One region of the Billgrantia sp. NRB1 genome, then DNA from elsewhere that is predicted to be linked to it. Evidence: predicted binding sites of a transcription regulator. Region 1 holds the regulator's gene; each other region holds the start of a gene.
What was found. Region 1 encodes sigma-54, which starts transcription at its own class of promoters, with help from an activator protein. Its sites were predicted from a motif close to TGGCACNNNNNTTGCTNT; they were not measured.
Positions count from the first base shown of each region.

Region 2: the regulator sigma-54 is predicted to act here: its motif matches at 2,352-2,369, upstream of ACZIYR_RS05110 (HAD-IIB family hydrolase).
Region 3: the regulator sigma-54 is predicted to act here: its motif matches at 1,146-1,163, upstream of ACZIYR_RS04825 (NarK family nitrate/nitrite MFS transporter).

Region 1 covers NZ_CM167783.1:2,620,486-2,627,135, forward strand. Annotated here, with positions in the region: gene ACZIYR_RS11925 (KpsF/GutQ family sugar-phosphate isomerase) at 1-632, shown strand, start outside; gene ACZIYR_RS11930 (KdsC family phosphatase) at 666-1,217, shown strand; gene lptC (LPS export ABC transporter periplasmic protein LptC) at 1,221-1,823, shown strand; gene lptA (lipopolysaccharide transport periplasmic protein LptA) at 1,820-2,347, shown strand; gene lptB (LPS export ABC transporter ATP-binding protein) at 2,358-3,083, shown strand; gene ACZIYR_RS11950 (RNA polymerase factor sigma-54) at 3,246-4,658, shown strand; gene hpf (ribosome hibernation-promoting factor, HPF/YfiA family) at 4,771-5,079, shown strand; gene ptsN (PTS IIA-like nitrogen regulatory protein PtsN) at 5,086-5,556, shown strand; gene rapZ (RNase adapter RapZ) at 5,606-6,526, shown strand; gene ACZIYR_RS11970 (HPr family phosphocarrier protein) at 6,529-6,650, shown strand, end outside.
Region 2 covers NZ_CM167783.1:1,127,300-1,133,949, reverse strand. Annotated here, with positions in the region: gene ACZIYR_RS05115 (Card1-like endonuclease domain-containing protein) at 116-1,327, shown strand; gene ACZIYR_RS05110 (HAD-IIB family hydrolase) at 1,396-2,316, opposite strand; gene ACZIYR_RS05105 (porin family protein) at 2,536-3,036, opposite strand; gene ACZIYR_RS05100 (hypothetical protein) at 3,122-3,256, opposite strand; gene ACZIYR_RS05095 (acetate/propionate family kinase) at 3,484-4,662, shown strand; gene pta (phosphate acetyltransferase) at 4,659-6,650, shown strand, end outside.
Region 3 covers NZ_CM167783.1:1,061,261-1,067,910, reverse strand. Annotated here, with positions in the region: gene ACZIYR_RS04835 (L,D-transpeptidase family protein) at 1-90, opposite strand, end outside; gene ACZIYR_RS04830 (murein L,D-transpeptidase catalytic domain family protein) at 259-990, shown strand; gene ACZIYR_RS04825 (NarK family nitrate/nitrite MFS transporter) at 1,286-2,638, shown strand; gene ACZIYR_RS04820 (nitrate- and nitrite sensing domain-containing protein) at 2,731-4,026, shown strand; gene ACZIYR_RS04815 (CmpA/NrtA family ABC transporter substrate-binding protein) at 4,334-5,638, shown strand; gene ntrB (nitrate ABC transporter permease) at 5,664-6,518, shown strand; gene ACZIYR_RS04805 (ABC transporter ATP-binding protein) at 6,529-6,650, shown strand, end outside.

The sequences.
Region 1 (6,650 bases):
AACGCCTGGGCACGCCGCTGATCGGCATGACCGGCCGGCCCGACTCGACCCTGGCGCGACATGCCGATGCCCACCTCAACGCCGGCGTTGCCCGTGAGGCATGCCCCCTGGACCTGGCCCCGACCGCCTCGACCACCGCGGCCCTGGCGCTGGGCGATGCCCTGGCCGTGGCGCTGCTGGAGTCGCGCGGCTTCACCGCCGAGGACTTCGCCCGCTCCCATCCCGGCGGCAGCCTGGGCAAGCGACTGCTGCTGCGCGTCGGCGACCTGATGCATGGCGGCGACCGCCTGCCCTGCGTGCCCCTGGGCAGCCCCCTGCGCGACGCCCTGCTGGAGATCACCCGCCAGGGGCTCGGCTTCACCTGCGTGGTGGATGAACGCGGCCGGCTGGCCGGCGTCTATACCGACGGCGACCTGCGGCGCACCCTGGACCAGCACCGCGACCTCAGCCGCCTGCGGGTCGATGACGTCATGACTCGCCCCGGCAAGCGCATTGCCCCCGACCTGCTGGCCGCCGAGGCCGTGCGCGTCATGGAAGACAACCGCATCACCGCGCTGGCCGTGGTAGACGACCAAGGGCACCCGGTCGGCGCCCTGCACATGCACGACCTGCTGCGCAGCGGCGTGATCTGACCCCTCCCCGATGACCCGACTCAAGGAACGCCCATGACCCTGGCAACCCCGCCCATCGCTCCCCATCTTCTCGACCGCCTGCGCCTGATTCGCCTGCTGGCCCTCGACGTGGACGGCGTACTCACCGACGGCCGCCTCTACTTCCAGGCCGATGGCGTGGAAATCAAGGCGTTTCATACTCAGGACGGCCTGGGGATCAAGCTGCTGCGCCGGGCCGGCCTGCAGGTCGCCCTGCTCACCGGCCGCGACTCCCCGATGGTCAGCCACCGCGCCGCGGCGCTCGGCATCGACCATGTCTATCAGGGCTGCGGCGATAAGCTCGCCACCTTGCGCGAACTGTGCCAGCGCCAGCAGCTCAGCCTCGAGCAGGTGGCCTACTGCGGCGACGACCTGCCCGATCTCTCGGCTATCCAGCGCGCCGGCATTGGCATCAGCGTGCCCGGCGCACCGTCCTATATTCAGGCCCTGGCCGACTGGGTGACCGAGCGCAGCGGCGGTCACGGCGCCGTTCGCGAGATCTGCGATGCCCTGCTCGAGGCCCAGGGGCATCGCGACGCCCTGGTCGACACCTACCTGCAGGGCTGAGCCGTGTCGCTGCGCCTGCCCCGCCCCGGCTACCGGCTCTGGCTGCTGCTGGTACTGCTGGCGCTTGGCAGCCTGCTTGTCTGGCTCGATCCTCGCGAGGCGCCCCGCCCCGGGCCGGTACCCAGCGACGCCGAGGGAGAGCCCGACTACTACCTCGAGGAGGTGCGACTGACGCGCTTCAACACCGAGGGACGCGCCCACCAGCGGCTGGACACCCCGCGCCTGGTGCACACGCCCCATGACGACGTGACCCGGGCCGAGACGCCGGTGGCCCATGTCCACGACAGCGAAGGGCGACTGTGGATCGCCCGGGGCGACGTGGGACGACTCGGGCCGGGCGGAAGCCCGCTGACCCTGAGCGGCAGCGCACGGCTGTTCGCTCCCGAGGAGCGCTGGCAGCTCGATACCGAGATCCTCCATGTGGACGCCGACCTCGGCCACGCCTGGAGCGAGAGCCCGGCACTGCTGCAACAGCCGCCCCAGCGCATGAGCGGCGAACGCTTCGACGCCTGGTTCGATGACAATCGCGCCCGCTTGACGGACAATGTTCGCGGCCACCACCCTCCGGAAGCCTCCGGCGCCACCCATGAGGACCCCGAGTCATGATTCGACCCGCACTCCCTTCACTCGCCGCCCTGGCGCTGGGCGGTCTGCTGTTGGCCGGCGTCGCGCTGAGCGCCATGACGGTCAAGGCACACGATGCCAGCGCCCCCATCGAAGTCGAGGCCGACCGCCTCGACCTGGACGACCGCGCCGGCACCGCTGTCTATACCGGCGAGGTGGACATCCGGCAGGGCAGCCTGCGGGTGACCGGCGATCGGGTCGAGATCCAGCGCAACGCGGCCGGCGAGCTATCCCGGGCGATCGCCACCGGTGAGCGAGCCTACCTGGAGCAGCAGCCGGACCCCGACGAGCCCGTGGTGCGCGGCTGGGGCCGCACCGTCGTCTACCATGTGGCCGAACGGCGCGTGGAACTGATCGATCGCGCCGAACTTCACCAGCGCGGCGACACCTTCGCCGGCGGCTATCTCGAGTACTTTCTCGACCGCCGCGTGGTCCAGGCCCGCGCAGAGGGCGAAGGGATTGAAGGCCGCCAGCGCATCCGCATGACCCTGCAGCCCGAGCAGTAAGGCATCCTCCATGAAGACTCTGCAGGCCAGCCATCTGGCCAAGAGCTATAAGCGCCGCCGCGTGGTTCACGATATCAGCCTGACCATCGAGCAGGGCAGCATCGTCGGCCTGCTCGGCCCCAACGGCGCCGGCAAGACCACCTCCTTCTATATGATCGTGGGCCTGGTACGCGCCGATGCCGGCACGGTGCATATCGACGATCGCGATCTCTCCGGCGCCGCCATGCACGAGCGCGCCAGGGCCGGGATCGGCTACCTGCCGCAGGAGGCCTCGATCTTTCGCAAGCTATCGGTGGCCGACAACATCATGGCCATTCTCGAGACCCGCAAGGATCTGGACCGCAGCGGCCGCCAGGCGCGCCTCGAGGGCCTGCTCGAAGACTTCCATGTCACCCACATTCGCGACAACCTCGGTATGAGCCTTTCCGGCGGCGAGCGCCGGCGAGTGGAGATTGCCCGGGCGCTCGCCACCGAGCCCGCCTTCATCCTGCTCGACGAGCCTTTCGCCGGCGTCGACCCCATCTCCGTGGGCGAGATCAAGGGCATCATTCGCCAGCTCAAGGCGCGGGACATCGGCGTGCTGATCACCGACCACAACGTGCGCGAAACGCTGGATATCTGCGACACCGCCTACATCGTCGGCGACGGTCAGATCATCGCCGAAGGCGACGCCGAAGCCATCCTCACCAACCGGCGGGTGCGCGAGGTATATCTGGGCGAGGACTTTCGCCTCTAATCCTATATTGATCGCAACATGCTGATATGAATGTTATTGCGCCACCTCGGCACACAGATTGCGCCTGGTATACTTATTGCAAGAAATTTATCGAAGAGTCTCTTGCATGTCACCCGGCCGCGGTCTAGGGTGGGGCTTTTCGGCAAATGAGCAACGTCTCTCATGGCCATGAAAGCTTCTCTGCAACTGCGCGTCGGCACTCAGCTGACCATGACCCCTCAGCTGCAGCAGGCCATCGCCCTGCTGCAGCTCTCCACCCTGGACCTGCGCCAGGAGATCCAGCAGGCGCTCGAGTCCAACCCCATGCTGGAGCTCGACGACGGCTTCGGCGAACAGCAGGTCAGCGAGACCCCCGAGGACGACTGGGCCAGCGAGATTCCCAGCGAGCTCAGCACCGACAGCGACTGGTCGGACACCTACCAGGACCTGGGCGCGCCCGCCGGGGGCGAGGGCCCCGACTTCGAGCGCCAGGCCGAGGGCCAGAGCCTCAATGGCCACCTGGTCTGGCAGCTGGCCATGACCGACCTGGAGCCGCGTCAGCGACTGATTGCCGAGAGCCTGATCGACGCTGTGGACGGCGCCGGCTACCTGGCCCAACCGCTGGAAGAGATCCGCGACGGCCTTCGCCAGCAGGGACTCGAGGGCCTGCCGACCCGCGAGGTCGAGCAGGTGCTGCTGCGCCTGCAGCAGTTCGAGCCGACCGGCGTCTTCTCCCGCGACCTGCGTGAATGCCTGATGCTGCAGCTAGGGGCGCTGCCGGACGACACGCCCCTGCTGCCCCAGGCGCGGCGCCTGGTCCGTCAGTTCCTGGAGGCCCTGGCCGCCGATGACCGCCGGCTCCTCAAGCGTCGCCTGGGCCTTGAGGATGCCGAGCTGGACGCGGTCATCCGCCTGATCCGCACCCTCGACCCCCGCCCCGGCAGCGCCTACGGCGAGGTGGGCAGCGACTACGTCATCCCCGATCTGGTGGCCCTGCACGACCACCGCGGCTGGCGCATCGAGCTCAACGCCGAAGCGCTCCCGCGGCTGCGCATCCAGCCCGACTATATGGCCCTGGTGCGTCGCGCCGACAAAAGCCAGGACAACCAGTTTCTCAAGGATCACCTGCAGGAAGCTCGCTGGCTGATGAAGAGCCTGGTCAGCCGTAACGATACCCTGCTGCGCGTCGGTCGCGAGATCATGGCCCGCCAGATCGACTTCCTCGAGCAGGGCGAGGAGGCCATGAAGCCGCTGGTGCTGGCCGATATCGCCCAGGCCGTGGAGATGCACGAGTCGACCATTTCCCGGGTCACCACCCAGAAGTACATCCACACCCCCCGGGGCGTGTTCGAGCTGAAGTTTTTCTTCTCCAGCCAGGTCGGCGGCGAGGGCGAGGGTGACGCCCACTCCAGCACGGCGATTCGCGCCCGCATCCGCAAGCTGGTGCAGGGAGAAGCGCCTCGCAAGCCCCTGTCGGACAGCCGCCTGGTGGACCTGCTGGCCGAGGACGGCATCCGCGTGGCCAGACGCACGGTAGCGAAGTATCGCGAGGCCCTGGGCATTCCCTCCTCGAGCGAGCGCAAGCGCTTCAAATGACGCCGTTCGCCGCCGCGCCCGACCCCCGTGGCGAGGCGCTGAAACAGGGGGTTTGCAAGGCAGGAAAAAGGGTTACAATCGAATCACCACACGAAAGACGAAGGAGCCTGCCATGCAAGTCAATATCACCGGCCACCATGTAGAGCTGACCGATGCCCTGCGCGACTATGTTGACGAGAAACTCACTCGCGTGCAGCGCCATTATGACAACATCACCAATGTGCAGGTGACGCTCTCCGTGGAGAAAGAGCGCCAGCAGGCCGCCTGCACCCTGCATGCCGCCGGTGCCGACCTTCATGCCGAAGCCATGGACGCCGACATGTATGCCGCCATCGATGCGTTGACCGACAAGCTCGACCGCCAGCTGGTCAAGCACAAGGAAAAAGCACAGGCCCGCGCCCAGGGCGCCGGCGCTCGCTGATTCCCCATGACACTGGAAACCATCCTGCCCCCCGAACGCACCCTGTTCGGGGTTCCCGGCGGCAGCAAGAAGCGGGTGCTGGAGTTTTTCAGCACCTTCATTGCCCAGAACACCCCGAGCCTGGATAGCCAGGAGGTCTTCGACCGGCTGATCGGCCGGGAGCGCCTGGGCAGCACGGGCATCGGCAACGGCGTGGCCATCCCCCATGCGAGAAGCCCCCACTGCCACGCTCCGGTGGCCGCCTTTCTCAGGCTTGCCGACCCCATCGAATTCGACGCCATCGACGGCGAGCCAGTCGATCTGGTCTTCGTGCTGCTGGTCCCGGAGGAGGCCGACGATACCCATCTGGCGCTGCTGGGCCAGGTGGCCGGCATCATGAACGACGTCGAGACCCGCACGGCCCTGCGCAAGAGCGCCAGTCAGCGGGAGCTGCATGAGCGCCTGATCGAGGCGATCCGACGACAGGCAGCCACCTGACACCCACGCAATCGGGCCACCCGGCCAGCACAACGACCAGGAGACCCGCATGCAGCTCGTCATCATCAGCGGCCGCTCAGGCTCGGGCAAGTCGATCGCCCTACAGGCCCTCGAGGACCTCGGCTTTTACGCCATCGACAACCTGCCGGCCATGCTGCTGGGCTCTCTGGCTGACGAACTGCGCTGCGGCCCCGCCCGTCAATCGAACGTTGCCGTCAGCATCGATGCCCGCAACCTGCCGCACGCCCTGGAGCGCTTCCCGCGCCTGCTGGAGGAACTGCGCCAGCGTGGCATCGCCTGTCAGGTCATCTACCTGACCACCGATGCACGCATCCTGCTCGAGCGCTACTCAGCCACCCGCCGCCGTCACCCGCTGACCAAGGGCAGCGACATGACCCTGGCCGAAGCGATCGAATCCGAGGAGCAGACGCTGGCCGACATCCGCGATCTGGCCGACCTGGTGATCGATACCTCCCGGCTATCGGTCCACGAGCTGCGTGGGCGCATCGCCGATCAGGTCGCCAGCCACCGTGCCAAGCAGCTGACCCTGACGGTGGAGTCCTTCGGCTTCAAGCGCGGCGTTCCCCTGGACGCCGATATCGTCTTCGACGCCCGCTGTCTGCCCAATCCCTACTGGGACCCCAGCCTGCGCTCCGCCACCGGTCAGGACCCCAGCATCGTGGCCTTCCTCGAGCAGTATCCGCTGGTCGCCGAGATGTATGCCGACATCCTGGGCTGGCTCGAGCGCTGGCTGCCAGCCTACCGCGACAGCCACCGCAGCTACCTGACGGTGGCCATCGGCTGCACCGGCGGCCAGCACCGCTCGGTCTACCTGGCCGAGAAGCTCGCCCAGCAGCTGGCCAGCCAGCAGCCGGCCGTGCGCCTTCGCCACCGCGAGCTGGGCATCCACCGGGCCCTGACCGCTGCCCCTCCCACGGCCCCGGCGCCCCCTGACCGCGAGGAGTCCTGAGCGTGCCCCGTCGCAAGCTGACCCTGACCAACAAGCGCGGCCTGCACGCCCGCGCCGCCACCCGGCTGGTCCAGTGCTGCCAGCCCTTCACCGCCCGCATCACCGTCACCCGCGGCGGCCAGGA
Region 2 (6,650 bases), 1.5 Mb from region 1:
GAAGAACCTTTTTATTGCTGCGATGGCGACAGACCATCAGCATGGGATATAGCCTGTCCTCATGAGGGCGACCACCTCACCCCCGGTCGATCGCTGCCGCAGAAGGAACCAGGCCATGCCCCACCTGCACATCGCGCTGGTCAACGAGCATCCCGAGCACACCCTGATCCCGCTGCTCCAGCTGCGCCCCGAGCGGATCATCCTGGTGGCCTGCCGACGCGGGCAGCAGGCTGCCGAGCGACTGCGCATCCTGCTCCAGCACGAGCTGCCCGAGGCCCGCGAGATTCGCCTGCACGAGAGCCTGCCCCAGGGCGCCCCGGGGCGTACCGCGGAACTGGCCCTGGCGCTGGCCCGGGAGCTGGCCGCGCAGCAGCGCGACGTCCCGCCCCTCGAGGTCACCTGCGACCTGGCCGGCGGCGACCGCCTGACGGCCCTGCTGTTCCAGCAGGCCATGCGCCACTGCGGCGCCGACTGCCTCCATCTCGACCCCGAACGCAACGTCATCCACCGCCTCGGCCCGACGCTGGATCCCCGCTCCCTGCAGCGCCTGCCGATCAGCGCGGTACTGACGGCGGATCACATCCTTCAGGCCCACGGTCGCAAGCGCATTCGGGCCGCCTCGGATCGGGACGCATGGCGCAAGGCGGTCGAGGCCCGGCGTCCCCTGACCCGCTTCCTGGCCCATCAGGCATCGCGCATCGCGCCGCTGCTCGGCGAACTCAAGGCGCTGCTAGCGCCCTCCCCGGCAAGCCAGGCTGCGGGAGAGGGGGACACGTCACACCTGCTGGCCCATACACCACACTTTCCCGAAACCGACGCCCTGCAGCAGCTCGGTGAGGCGGGACTGATCGATTGGTCCCAGGAGCAGCCCCGGGCACTGAGCGTGACCACCCCGGCCGCGGCCGACTACCTGGCGGGCGGCTGGCTCGGCGAATACGCCTGGCTGTGCGCGCAAGAAGCCGGGCTGGCGCGAGTCTGCGCCGCGGCTCATGTGCTTGACCTCAGCGGACGCCACAACGACGAGCCCACGGTGTTTCACTGTTTGGCCGTGCACCGCAACCGGTTGCTGATCCTCGAGTGCCTGGAGCAGCCCGAAGACGACGCCACGGTGCTCCATCGCCTCTACGAGCTGGCCGAACACGGCGGCGAGCTCGGCGCCACCCGGGTACTGTTGACGGACGCCACCCTGGGCAGCGCCGAGCGGCGCGAGTCCCACCTGCGCCGCGCCCAGCGGCTAGAGGTTGCGGTATTGGAGGGCCCGGAGCTCACCCGACTGCCGGCCAGCCTCCGGCAGTGGAGGGAGAGCGGTCAGTGGCCTGAGAGCTAGTCATCAGATCGATAAACTTGTCTCGAAATCCGTGTTCCTCGCGACGATCGGTCAAATCCGACAGGCTCCTAGGCGGCGCGAGCCGCCCTCGGCATCAGCCGGCTGTCGGTTCGCCCCCACCAGTGGGCCACTCCCTCGGCCCAGCCGGCAGGCCCCATGGCCGCGGTCCGATAGAGGGCCGGATGGGCCGGCTCGACGGCAAGCCCGTGGCGGCTGCGGATCACCACCGCCTGATCCATTGCTTCGAGCATGCCGACATCGTTGGGCCCATCCCCGAGCCCCAGCGTCTGCGGGCGGCGGCCCCGCAGGGCCGTGAAGCGCCCCAGCAGCCACTCCACGGCACATCCCTTGTCGACCTGGCCGGTGACATACCAGAAACGCTCGCCGCGCAGCAGGCTAAGACCATCCCCCGCCAGCCCCTCTCGCAAGGCTTCGAGCTGGGCGTCATCGCCGTGCCACAGCAGCGGCTCGCTGCCCTCGCGCATGCGCGCCAGACGCGCTTCGGCCTCATCGACCTCGGCCACCTCCATCAGCCGCGCCAGGGCGATCTCGCTGGTCAGGGTGAACTCCGCTCCCAGGCGCTTGCGCCAGACCGAGAGCCGCTTGCGAATGAAGGCGATATCCACCCCCAGGGTCTTGACCGAGACCCCGTCTGGGCCGGGAGATCGCTCCAGCCGCGCATGGCACCAGGCCGGCGGCAGCCCGACCACGGCACCGTTCTCGGCGATAAAGGGCGTATCGGCGAGCCCCAGGGACAGGCGCAGCGGCGCCAGCTCGTGGCGCGTCCTGCAGGTCACGGGAATCACCGGCACCCCGTGCTGCTTGAGGCGGGCAAGCCAAGGGTGCGCCAGGGCCCCGTCGCGGCTACGCGGGTCCAGCAGCGACCCGTCCAGGTCGGTAAACAGCAGCCGCGGCGTCAGGGCGTCCCGGACAGGCGCCTTGCGGCTGGCGGCGTCTGGCAAAGCGGCGGACAGGGTGTCGGTCGGCATGGCATCACCTTCGTGGAGAAGAATCACCCTATGACCTTGCAGGTAGCATGCCAACCTGCGGCTGGGCGACAGGCCACGCCGAGCGGGCCAGTGCGCCGATGTCGCTGCCTTATGGAGAGGCAGCGCACCTCGAGAGCGCACCAAAATAGCGCAAGACCGACGCAAAGCGCCCCCGACACCGAGGGCGTCGAGGGCGCAGGCGAAGCGCGGGGAGTCGCTTCAGAACCGGAAGCGCACACCCACGCTGGCGGCATCGAAGGTGCCGTCAGACTTGTCCAGGTAGCGCATATAGTCAGCGCCGACTGCCAGGTTAGGCGCCACGTCGAACTCCGCCCCGGCCCCGTAGGAGAAGTCGCTCTCACGATCCACGTCGAAGTCCACCTCGGTCACCCCGGCCAGGCCGTAGAGCCGAAACTCCTGGGAGATCGGCACGATGCCCTTGGCATAGGCGCCCACCAGGTAGTCGAGTTCGACAGGGCCATCCGACCCGCCGGTGCCCAGGTGGCCTTCCACGGCGAAGAACTCATTGAACTGGGCGCCGCCGCGCAGGCGCAGGCCAACGCTGTCGCGACTGGGCGCACCGTCGGGATTGATTTCCCAGAACATCGCATCGCCCCCAACGTAGGGTTGGGGGTAGAGGGGCTGCTGGGCCTGGGCGGTGGTAGCGAAAGCACCCGCCAGCAGCAGCGCGGAAATCGATGTAACGGCAACGGTTTTCATGGTCTACCTCCAATTAGGAAACGGTGTTTCCCTACGCAGCCCCCATTTTGGTACAGGGACCGTCCCCGTGCAAGACTCAAGTCGCTCAGCCCTGTCGCGACAGGCTCAGCACCACGATGCCGCCCAGTACGATAGCGCCGCCCAGCAGCTGCACGGCCGAGAGCATCTGCCCCAGCACCAGGTAGCCCAGCGCCAGCGAGGCCACCGGCTCGACGTTCATCACCGGGGCGTCGCCACGCTAGCCAGGAGCAGCACGGCAAGATGGCGCGGAAGCGGTCCCGAGGCGGCCTGGGTCGCAGTGGATGTCGACATGTCCGGGTGTCCTTGGGGTTTCGACGAACCGCTCAGCATGCCAGCCTTGCCAGGAGAAGACGACTCCTGGCACTCCCTGCTGCAACGCAACACATGGTAGACTAAGGTCTAAATCAACCCCTCAGCGGAGACTCGATGAACGCACCGGTGCTGGTCATCAACTGCGGTTCCTCCTCGATCAAGTATGCCCTGGTGCCGGCCACCGCCGACCAGCCGAGGCTGGCCGGTCTGGCCGAGCGGCTGGGCAGCAGCGACGCCCGTCTCAAGGGCACCGACAGCCGGGGTGAGGCCTACACCCAGGCGCTGCCCGGCGCCGATCACACCGCCGCCCTTGAGGCGATACTGGCGCGCCTGGAGGGCCGGCGGCCCGGCGCCGTGGGCCACCGCATCGTCCACGGCGGCGAGCGCTTCACCCGTGCCGCCCGCATCGACGATGAGGTCGTGGCCGCCATCGAGGCCACCGCCACGCTGGCCCCGCTGCACAATCCCGCCAACCTGCAGGGCATCGCGGCCACCCGCCAGGTGTTCGCCGAGCTGCCCCAGGTGGCGGTCTTCGATACCGCCTTCCACCAGACCCTGCCGCCCCACGCTTACCGCTACGCCCTGCCCGAGGCGCTCTATCGCGATCACGGCATCCGCCGCTACGGGTTCCACGGCACCAGCCACGCCTACGTCAGCCAGCGTGCGGACGCCTTGAGCGGCCTGACAGGCGGCGGCTGGCTGACCGCCCACCTAGGCAACGGCTGTTCCACCGCCGCGGTGTGGGAGGGCCAGAGCCGCGATACCAGCATGGGTCTGACGCCTCTGGAAGGCCTAGTGATGGGCACCCGCAGCGGCGACGTGGACCCGGGCCTGCACGCCCACCTGGCGCGCCAGCTGGGCTGGAGCCTGGCGCGCATCGACGAGGTGCTCAACCGCGGCAGCGGCCTGCTGGGCCTTTCGGGGCTGACCAATGACATGCGCGAACTGGAGGTCGCCGCCGACGAGGGCCACGCCGCAGCGGCACTCGCCATCGAGGTGTTCTGCTACCGCATCGCCAAGTCCCTGGCCGCCCTCTCCTGCGCCCTGCCCCGCCTGGACGGCATCGTCTTCACCGGCGGCATCGGCGAGAACTCGCCGCAGGTCCGCACGCGGGTGGTCGCGGCACTGCCCCACTTCGGCTGTTGCCTGGACGCCGCCGCCAACGCCGCCACTATTCGCGGCGGGGAAGGCCGCATCGACGCCGGCGGCCCTCAGCTGTGGGTGATTCCCACCGATGAAGAGGGGCGCATCGCCGACGAAACCCGCCAGCTTCTCCAGGAGGGTCATGCATGACTCCGCGTAACGCCCGTCCCCAGCCCCAGGTCTTGCTGATGGTGCCCACCAGCGAAGGCGTCGGCCTGACCTCGGCCAGCCTGGGCCTGATCCAGGCGCTGGACACCGTCGGCCTGAAGGCCGGCTTTCTCAAGCCGTTTCGCCAGGACGAGCTCAACGGCCCCGGCCCCGACCGCTCCACGGCGCTGGTCGGCAGCACCCTGGGCCTGCGCCCGCCGAGCCCGCTCGACCAGGCCCACCTGGAGCGCCTGGTGCGCCAGGATCGCCTGGACGTCCTGATGGAGCAGGTGATCGATCTGCACGACCAGGCCGTCGAGGCGCACGAGGGCAGCCGCCCCGACCTGATCGTGGTGGAGGGGCTGGTACCCACCTCCCACGGCACCTATGCCACGGCCCTCAACGCCCAGCTGGCCCATGCCCTGAATGCGCGGATCATCCTGGTGGGCAGCGGCGACATGCGCGACCCCCAGGCGCTGGCCGAGCAGCTCGACATGCACGCCCGGGCCTTCGGCGGCGTGGGCTCGACGCGCACCCTGGGCTGCATCCTGATGCGCATGCGCCACCTACCCGGCGCCGAGGAGAGCCCCGCCCTGATCCCCGGCACCGCCAGCCCCGCCCTGGATGACGAGCTGCTCACCGAGCTGCGCCGCTACTCGCCGGCGCTGGCCACCGACCGCTTCCACCTGATCGGGGTGGTGCCCTACAACCCGGCGCTGGTGGCGCCGCGGGTGCTGGACGTGGCCCGGGCGCTGGGCGCACGCTTTCTCAGCGAGGGCGAGGCCGCCAGCCGCCGGGTGCTCTCCACCAGCCTGTGCGCACGCAGCGCCGCCAACGCCCTGCATGTGTTCCGCCCCGGCAGCCTGATCGTCACCTCGGGCGATCGTGACGACATCGTGCTAGCCTCGGCGCTGGCCACCATGAACGGCGTCCCCATGGCCGGCGTGCTGCTGACCAACGGCTTCATGCCCAACGACAACATGGTGGAGATGTGCCGGCCCGCGCTGAAGACCGGCATGCCGGTGCTGGCGGTGGACACCGACAGCTTCACCACCGCCAAGCACCTGGGCGCCATGGGCAACGACATCCCCATGGACGACCTGGAGCGCGCCGAGCAGGTGACCCGCTTCGTCGCTGGCCATATCGACCTCGAGTGGCTCAAGGAGCACCTCAGTCGCGGCTACGCCCGGCGCCTCTCCCCTTCGGCCTTCCGCCACCAGCTGGTCAGGCTCGCCCAGCAGGCGGACAGGCGCATCATCCTGCCCGAGGGCAGCGAGCCGCGCACCGTGGAGGCGGCCGCCATCTGCCAGCGCCGCGGCATCGCCCGCTGCGTGCTGCTGGCACGCCGCGAGGAGGTCGAGGAGGTGGCCCGCAACCGCGGCATCGAACTGCCCGACGACCTGGAGATCATCGACCCCGACCGCATCCGCGGCCGCTATGTGGCCCCCATGGTCGAGCGCCGAAGCGGCAAGGTGAACGCGCTCACCGCCGAGGCCCAGCTGCAGGACAGCGTGGTGCTCGGCACCATGATGCTGGCACTCGACGAGGTGGACGGCCTGGTCTCCGGCGCGGTTCACACCACCGCCAACACCGTGCGCCCGGCCTTCCAGCTGATCAAGACCGCCCCCGACTACCGCCAGGTGTCGTCGATCTTCTTCATGCTGCTGCCCGAGCAGGTGGTGGTCTACGGCGACTGCGCGGTGAACCCCGACCCGGACGCCGAGACCCTGGCCGAGATCGCCCTCCAGAGCGCCCGCTCGGCCCAGGCCTTCGGCATCGAGCCGCGGGTGGCGATGATCAGCTACTCCACCGGCGAATCCGGCAGCGGGGCCGACGTCGATAAGGTGCGCGAGGCCACCCGCCTGGCCCGGGAGCAGGCCCCGGAGCTTCTGATCGACGGCCCGCTGCAGTACGACGCTGCGGCCATCGAGAGCGTGGGGCGCCAGAAGGCGCCGGACTCGCCGGTGGCGGGCCGCGCCACGGTGTTCGTC
Region 3 (6,650 bases), 1.6 Mb from region 1:
ATCGCCGGCCGCGGGGGAGTCGCCCAGCACGGCGCCCGACATACCCAGCAGCACGGCCAGCACACTCCCCATGGCGAGAATTGCCCGCATATTCGCCTCCTGCTTCGTTGATGGCTCAACTGGCCTTCCCGGCCCTCGCCCTCATAATAGAGGCTGCTACGGGGCCACAGGGAAGCCGGCCCCGTTTCGTGTGTCCGGGACATGCCGGCAACGGCTCTGCACGACATGGCCCGATGATTCGACCACCTCAGGTTGCCCATGACTCGATCACGACCGTCTTCTCCCGTCGCCTGCGCCACCCTGGCCGGCTCCCTGCTGTTCGCTTCCCTCCCGCTCCAGGCCGGCGATTTCGTGGCCCAGATGCTGCCTCACGAACAGCTGACCCGTCACACCTTGGACCACACCCTGACGCGCCTGGCTCCCGACGCCAACCCCGAGGTACTGACGCATGCCGCCAGCGCCCTGGCCTGCGCCGACCCGGAGGCCGAGCGTCTGGCGGTCATCGATTTTTCGCTGCCCTCCACCGAGCCGCGCCTGTGGGTCTTCGACCTGGCCGAAGAGCGGTTGATGTTCGAGGAGCTGGTGTCCCACGGCCAGGGCACCGGGGATGCCATGGCCGAAACCTTCTCCAACGTGCAGGGAAGCCACCAGTCGAGCCTGGGGCTGTTTCGCACCCTGAACAGCTACTACGGGCGCAACGGCTATTCGCTGCGCTTGGAGGGGCTGGAGCCGGGCATCAATGACCTGGCCTACCAGCGCGCCATCGTGATTCACGGCGCCGACTACGTCAGCGACGCCTTCATTCGCCAGACCGGCCGACTGGGGCGCAGCCAGGGCTGCCCCGCGGTGCGCCAGGAAGTGACCTATCCGCTGATCGACAGCCTCAAGGAGGACCACTACCTGTTCGCCTACTTCCCCGACTCCGAGTGGCTGGAAAGCTCCGCCTTCCTGTCCTGCGAGCGCGACGACTACCAGCTGGCCATGCACTGAGCCGCAGCGCTCACCGCAGCAGGCACCAGAATCGGGCGTCAGCGTACCGCACTGCACCATCGGAATGCCCATGCCCCCCTTAACGACGGGCCGCCTGGCAAAGGCGGCCCGCTTTTTCTCACCAACCCCATGAAAAAAAAAGAAAAACCTGGAAGTGGCAACTCATTTGCTTAACACAGGTCAAGATTTGGTGGACGTGGACCAGGCTCCGTGGAGCACGAGTGCGTCGAACCTGACCTTCAACGTCGAAGGGCTCGTTTGTTAACGCGACTGAACTGCTCCGCGAGGTAGCGCCATGGACATTCTCAACAAGGCCAACAGGATCCGCCTGCTGGACGTCACCACTCCCCAGATGCGTGCGTTCCACTTCTCCTGGTTCGCTTTTCATATCTGTTTCTTCGGCTGGTTCGGCATCGCCCCGCTGATGGCGGTGGTCCGCGAAGACCTCAGCCTGACCCAGACCCAGATCGGCAACACCATCATCGCCTCGGTGCTGATCACCGTGATCGTGCGCCTGGCCATCGGCGTGCTCTGCGACCGCATCGGGCCGCGCAAGACCTATACCGGCCTGCTGCTGCTCGGCTCGATCCCGGTAATGGGCATCGGTTTCGCCAACAGCTTCGAGACCTTCCTGCTGGCCCGCCTGGCCATCGGTGCCATTGGCGCCGCCTTCGTGATCACCCAGTACCACACCACCATGATGTTCGCCCCCAACGTGGTGGGTACTGCCAACGCCACCAGCGCCGGCTGGGGCAACCTGGGCGGCGGCACCACCCAGATCCTGATGCCGCTGATTTTCTCCGGGATCCTGATGCTCGGGGTCAGCGAGACCCTGGGCTGGCGGCTGGCCATGGTGGTGCCCGGGGTGGTGATGTTCATTACCGGCATCGGCTACTGGCTGTTCACCCAGGACGCCCCCAACGGCAACTTCGACGAGCTGCGGGCCCGGGGCGAGCTGCCGCCCGCCAGCGGCGAGAACGGCGCGGGCCAGAGCTTCATGGCCGCCGCCAAGGATATCCGCGTCTGGGCGCTGTTCGTGGTCTACGCCATCTGCTTCGGCGTCGAGCTCACCATCAACAACATCGCCGCCATCTACTTCTTCGACCACTTCGATCTGACGCTGGCCACCGCCGGGATGATCGCCGGCCTGTTCGGGCTGATGAACGTCTTCGCCCGCACCCTGGGCGGCATCTTCTCCGATCTGTTCGCCAGGAACGGCGGCCTGAAGGGGCGAGTGCGCTGGCTCTTCATCGCCCTGATCTGCGAGGGCATCGCCCTGGTGGCCTTCTCGCAGATGCACGTGCTCTCCTATGCCATCGGCATCATGCTGGTCTTCAGCCTGTTCGTGCAGATGGCCGAGGGGGCCACCTACGGCGTGGTGCCCTTCATCAACAAGAAGGCCCTAGGCGCCGTGGCGGGTATCGTCGGGGCCGGCGGCAACGTGGGGGCGGTGGCCGCGGCCTTCCTGTTCCGCTCCGAGGCCATCACCTACCAGCAGGGGCTCTTCTACCTGGGGCTGATCGTGCTGGTGCTGGCCTCCTGCGCGCTGCTGGTGCGCTTCTCGGACGAGACCGAGGCCGAGGAAGCCAAGGCCTACCGGGACGCCGTGGGCGAGGAGACCGGTGCCGGCGCCCTGTCGCTGCGCTGAGTGCAAGCACCGCGGCGGCTGGCTGCCGCGGCACATGCCCAACAGACCGCCGCCCCGGAGGCGGCGGTCATCGTGTCTGCATGAGGTGAACCATGACACCTGCCGAACGCCTGCTAGTGGCAGCCAAGCGCTGCGAAATCGCGGATCTCGAACATCTCACCGCCGCCTGCGACATCGTCGGCGACGTCAGCCGCTTCGTTCATGCCCTGCAAAAGGAGCGTGGCGCCTCGAACGTCTACCTGGCCTCTCGGGGACAACGCTTTGCAGAACGACGTCGCGAGCGCATCGAAGAGAGCCTGGAGAACGAAAGTGCGCTACGCCTGCGCCTTGACGCACTTGGCACTACCGCCGGGCGCCCTGCCACCACCGCCCGGCTGCTAAGGCGCGTCGCCTGCGTCTGGCACGCCCTCGATAGCCTGACGGCGCTGCGTAGCGAGATCGAAGCCCTCGACACCGGCCCCGACGCCGCCACCCTGGCCTATAACCAGCTGATCAGCGCACTGCTTTCCGTGGTGTTCGAGGTTGCCGATACAGCCATCGATCCCGAGGTCACACTGGCCCTGGTCGCCATCTTTCATCTCATGCAGGGCAAGGAACTGGCCGGCCAGGAGCGCGCCTGTGGCGCCGCCGGCTTCACCACCAGCCGCTTCGACGAGAGCCACCGCCAGCTGCTGGTACAACTCATCGAAGACCAGCAGCGCTGCTTCGATATCTGCCTGGAATTCACCAGCGAGCAAGGACGTCGGCAGTGGCAGCAGGAGATGCCGGCGCGGACCCTGTCCGGTATCCAGCAGCTGCGTGAAATGGCCTGTAACGATATTTTGTTGGCGCAAGGCACCAGCCCCCTGGGGGAAACCTGGTACGAGCTGACCACCCGACGCATCGACGCCATCCAGCGCGTGGAAGCCTATCTGATCGAAGAGCTCTCGACCCTGTGCCTGGCCAAGACCGTCGAAGCACGCCGCAACCTGGCGCACCAGGGCGACTTGCAGGCTGAGCTGAACGACGAGGCCCCGGGCGTCTGCCAGCAGCTCGTGGAGCTTTTTGACAGCTGTGCCAGCCAAGAGCTGGGGGAAGTGACCGCGCGCATCGTGGGGTCATCGCTGAACCGATCGCTGGTGGGGCTGATGCGCGCCCAGTCGGGGCGCCTGCAGGCACTCAGCGACGAGTTGGAAAATACCCGGCGCGCGTTGCGTGAGCGCAAGCTGGTCGAACGCGCCAAGGGCCTGATCATGGCGCATCAGCAAATGACCGAGGAGCAGGCCTATACCTTCCTGCGCAAGTTGGCCATGGACCAGAGCAAGAGCATGAGCGAGATTGCGCAGTCCGTGCTAGGACTGGCCGATATCCTGAAATCCTCAGCCAAGGAAACCGGCGATACCGGCTAGCTGCGTTTTGGTGCGCCGCACAACCGGCCTGCACCGTTGCGCCCCCCTACCTGGCCAAGCAATAGTTGATTGACATCACACGAACAAATGCAGACACCTGTTTTATTTAATATATTTTAGAGAAAGCCGCCATATGGCACCCAAGCTGCAAGGTAGATTCGTCCGCTGAGTCAACGACGGTTCAGCGCTTCCATGCAGCATCAGGACCAGGCAACGGCGTCTGCCCAGGTTCCCGTGACATCGTCACGCGAATCGGGGCAGGCGCCGTCTTTATTTGGCCAGACACTTCTAATTGGGAGCCATACCCATGAACAAGACCAACAAAGGCGGCCCTGCACTCGACCGCCGCCGTTTTCTCAAGCAGACCGCCAGCGTCGTGGGCGGTACCGCCCTGCTCAGCAGCCTGCCGCTGAGCTGGGCCATGGCCAGCGGACGGCCGGAAACCACCTCGGCCAAGCTCGGCTTCATCGCCCTGACCGACGCCGCTCCGCTGTTCGTGGCGGTGGAGAAGGGCTTCTTCGCTGCTCACGGCATGACCGACGTGGAGGTCCTCAAGCAGTCCTCCTGGGGCACCACCCGCGACAACCTAGTGCTGGGCTCCCAGCGCAACGGCATCGATGGCGCCCATATCCTCACGCCAATGCCCTACCTGATTGCCAGCGGTGCCATGACCCCCAACAACGTGCCGGTACCCATGAGCATCCTGGCGCGGCTCAATCTCAACGGTCAGTGCATTTCGGTGGGCCGCGAGCATGCCGATCTCGAGGTGCGGCTCGACACCGCCGAGTTCGCCCAGGCCATCGCCGCCAAGCGCGCCGGCGGTGACGCGGTCAACGCTGCCATGACCTTCCCCGGCGGCACCCACGACTTGTGGATTCGCTACTGGATGGCCGCTGGCGGCCTCGATCCCAATCGCGACATTTCGACCATCGTGGTGCCGCCGGCGCAGATGGTGGCCAACATGCGCGTTGGCAGCATGGAAACCTTCTGCGTCTGCGAGCCGTGGAACCAGCAGCTGATCAACCAGGGCATCGGCTACACCGCCAATACCACCGGCGAGCTGTGGAACGACCACCCGGAGAAGGCGTTTGCCATGCGCAGCGACTACGTCGAGGCCCATCCCAACGCCACCCGGGCGCTGCTGATGGCGATCATGGAAGCGCAGATGTGGTGCGAGGACCCGGCCAACCACGAGGAGATGGCCCAGATCTGTTCGCGCCGGCGCTGGATCCACGCCCCGTATGCCGATCTGATCGACCGTATCCAGGGCAACTTCGATTACGGCACCGGCCTGGTGATCGAAGACCACCCGCAGCGCATGCGCTACTGGCAGCACCACGCCTCCTACCCCTACAAGAGCCATGACCTGTGGTTCCTCACCGAGAACCAGCGCTGGGGCTACCTGCCCCAGGACTTCGACAGCCGGGCGCTGATCGAGCAGGTCAACCGCGAGGACCTGTGGCGCGAGGCGGCCGCGTCGCTCGGGGTCGACGCTGCCGACATTCCCGACTCCACCTCCCGCGGCGTGGAGACCTTCTTCGACGGCAAGACCTTCGATCCCGAGAATCCCCAAGCCTATCTCGACAGCCTGGCCATCAAGCGCCTCGCCTGACATCGCACGAGAAGGAGACATCCTCATGAATAGCGTGCAACGCAGCAATACCCTGGCCAAGCCGGCCGCCCTCGCCTGGTCCCCCGACTTCGTCGCCCTTCAGCAAGCGCTGGTGCAGCGGGTGCTGCCACCGGTGGTGATCATCGCCCTGCTCGGCGCCCTGTGGGAGCTGCTCTGCTCCTCCCCCGGCGCCGTGCTGCCGCCCCCCTCCCAGGTACTGCGCGATACCTGGGAGCTGATCGCCAACCCCTTCTACGACCACGGCGGAAACGACGTGGGCATGGCCTGGCAGATACTCGCCAGCCTCGAGCGGGTGGCCTATGGCTATGCCCTGGCCGTGGTGGCAGGCATCGCGCTGGGCGTGCTGGTAGGCCAATCGACCTGGGCCATGCGCGGCCTCGACCCAGTGTTTCAGGTGCTGCGCACCGTGCCGCCCCTGGCCTGGCTGCCGATCTCGCTGGCCGGGTTCCAGGACAGCGCGCCCTCGGCAATCTTCGTGATCTTCATCACCGCCATCTGGCCGATCATCATCAACACCTCGGTGGGCATTCGTAACATCCCCGAGGACTACCGCAACGTGGCCCGGGTGCTGCGCCTCAACGGCCTGGAGTACTTCACCCGCATCATGCTGCCCGCCGCCGCTCCCTACATCTTCTCGGGGCTGCGCATCGGCGTCGGCCTGTCGTGGCTGGCCATCGTCGCCGCCGAGATGCTGATCGGCGGCGTGGGCATCGGCTTCTTCATCTGGGACGCCTGGAACGCCTCGATGATCAGCGACATCGTGCTCGCCCTGATCTATGTCGGCATCGTCGGCTTCATCCTCGACCGCCTGGTCGCCTTCATCGGCAACCGGGTGACCCGCGGCACCGCCCAAGGCTGAGGAGAACAACATGAGCAACCGCTACCTGAGTATCGAAAACGTCGACATGACCTTCTTCGCCAAGGGCACGCAGAGTCAGGTGCTCAAGGGCATCGACCTGGCCGTGGACCGCGGCGAGTACATCTCCATCAT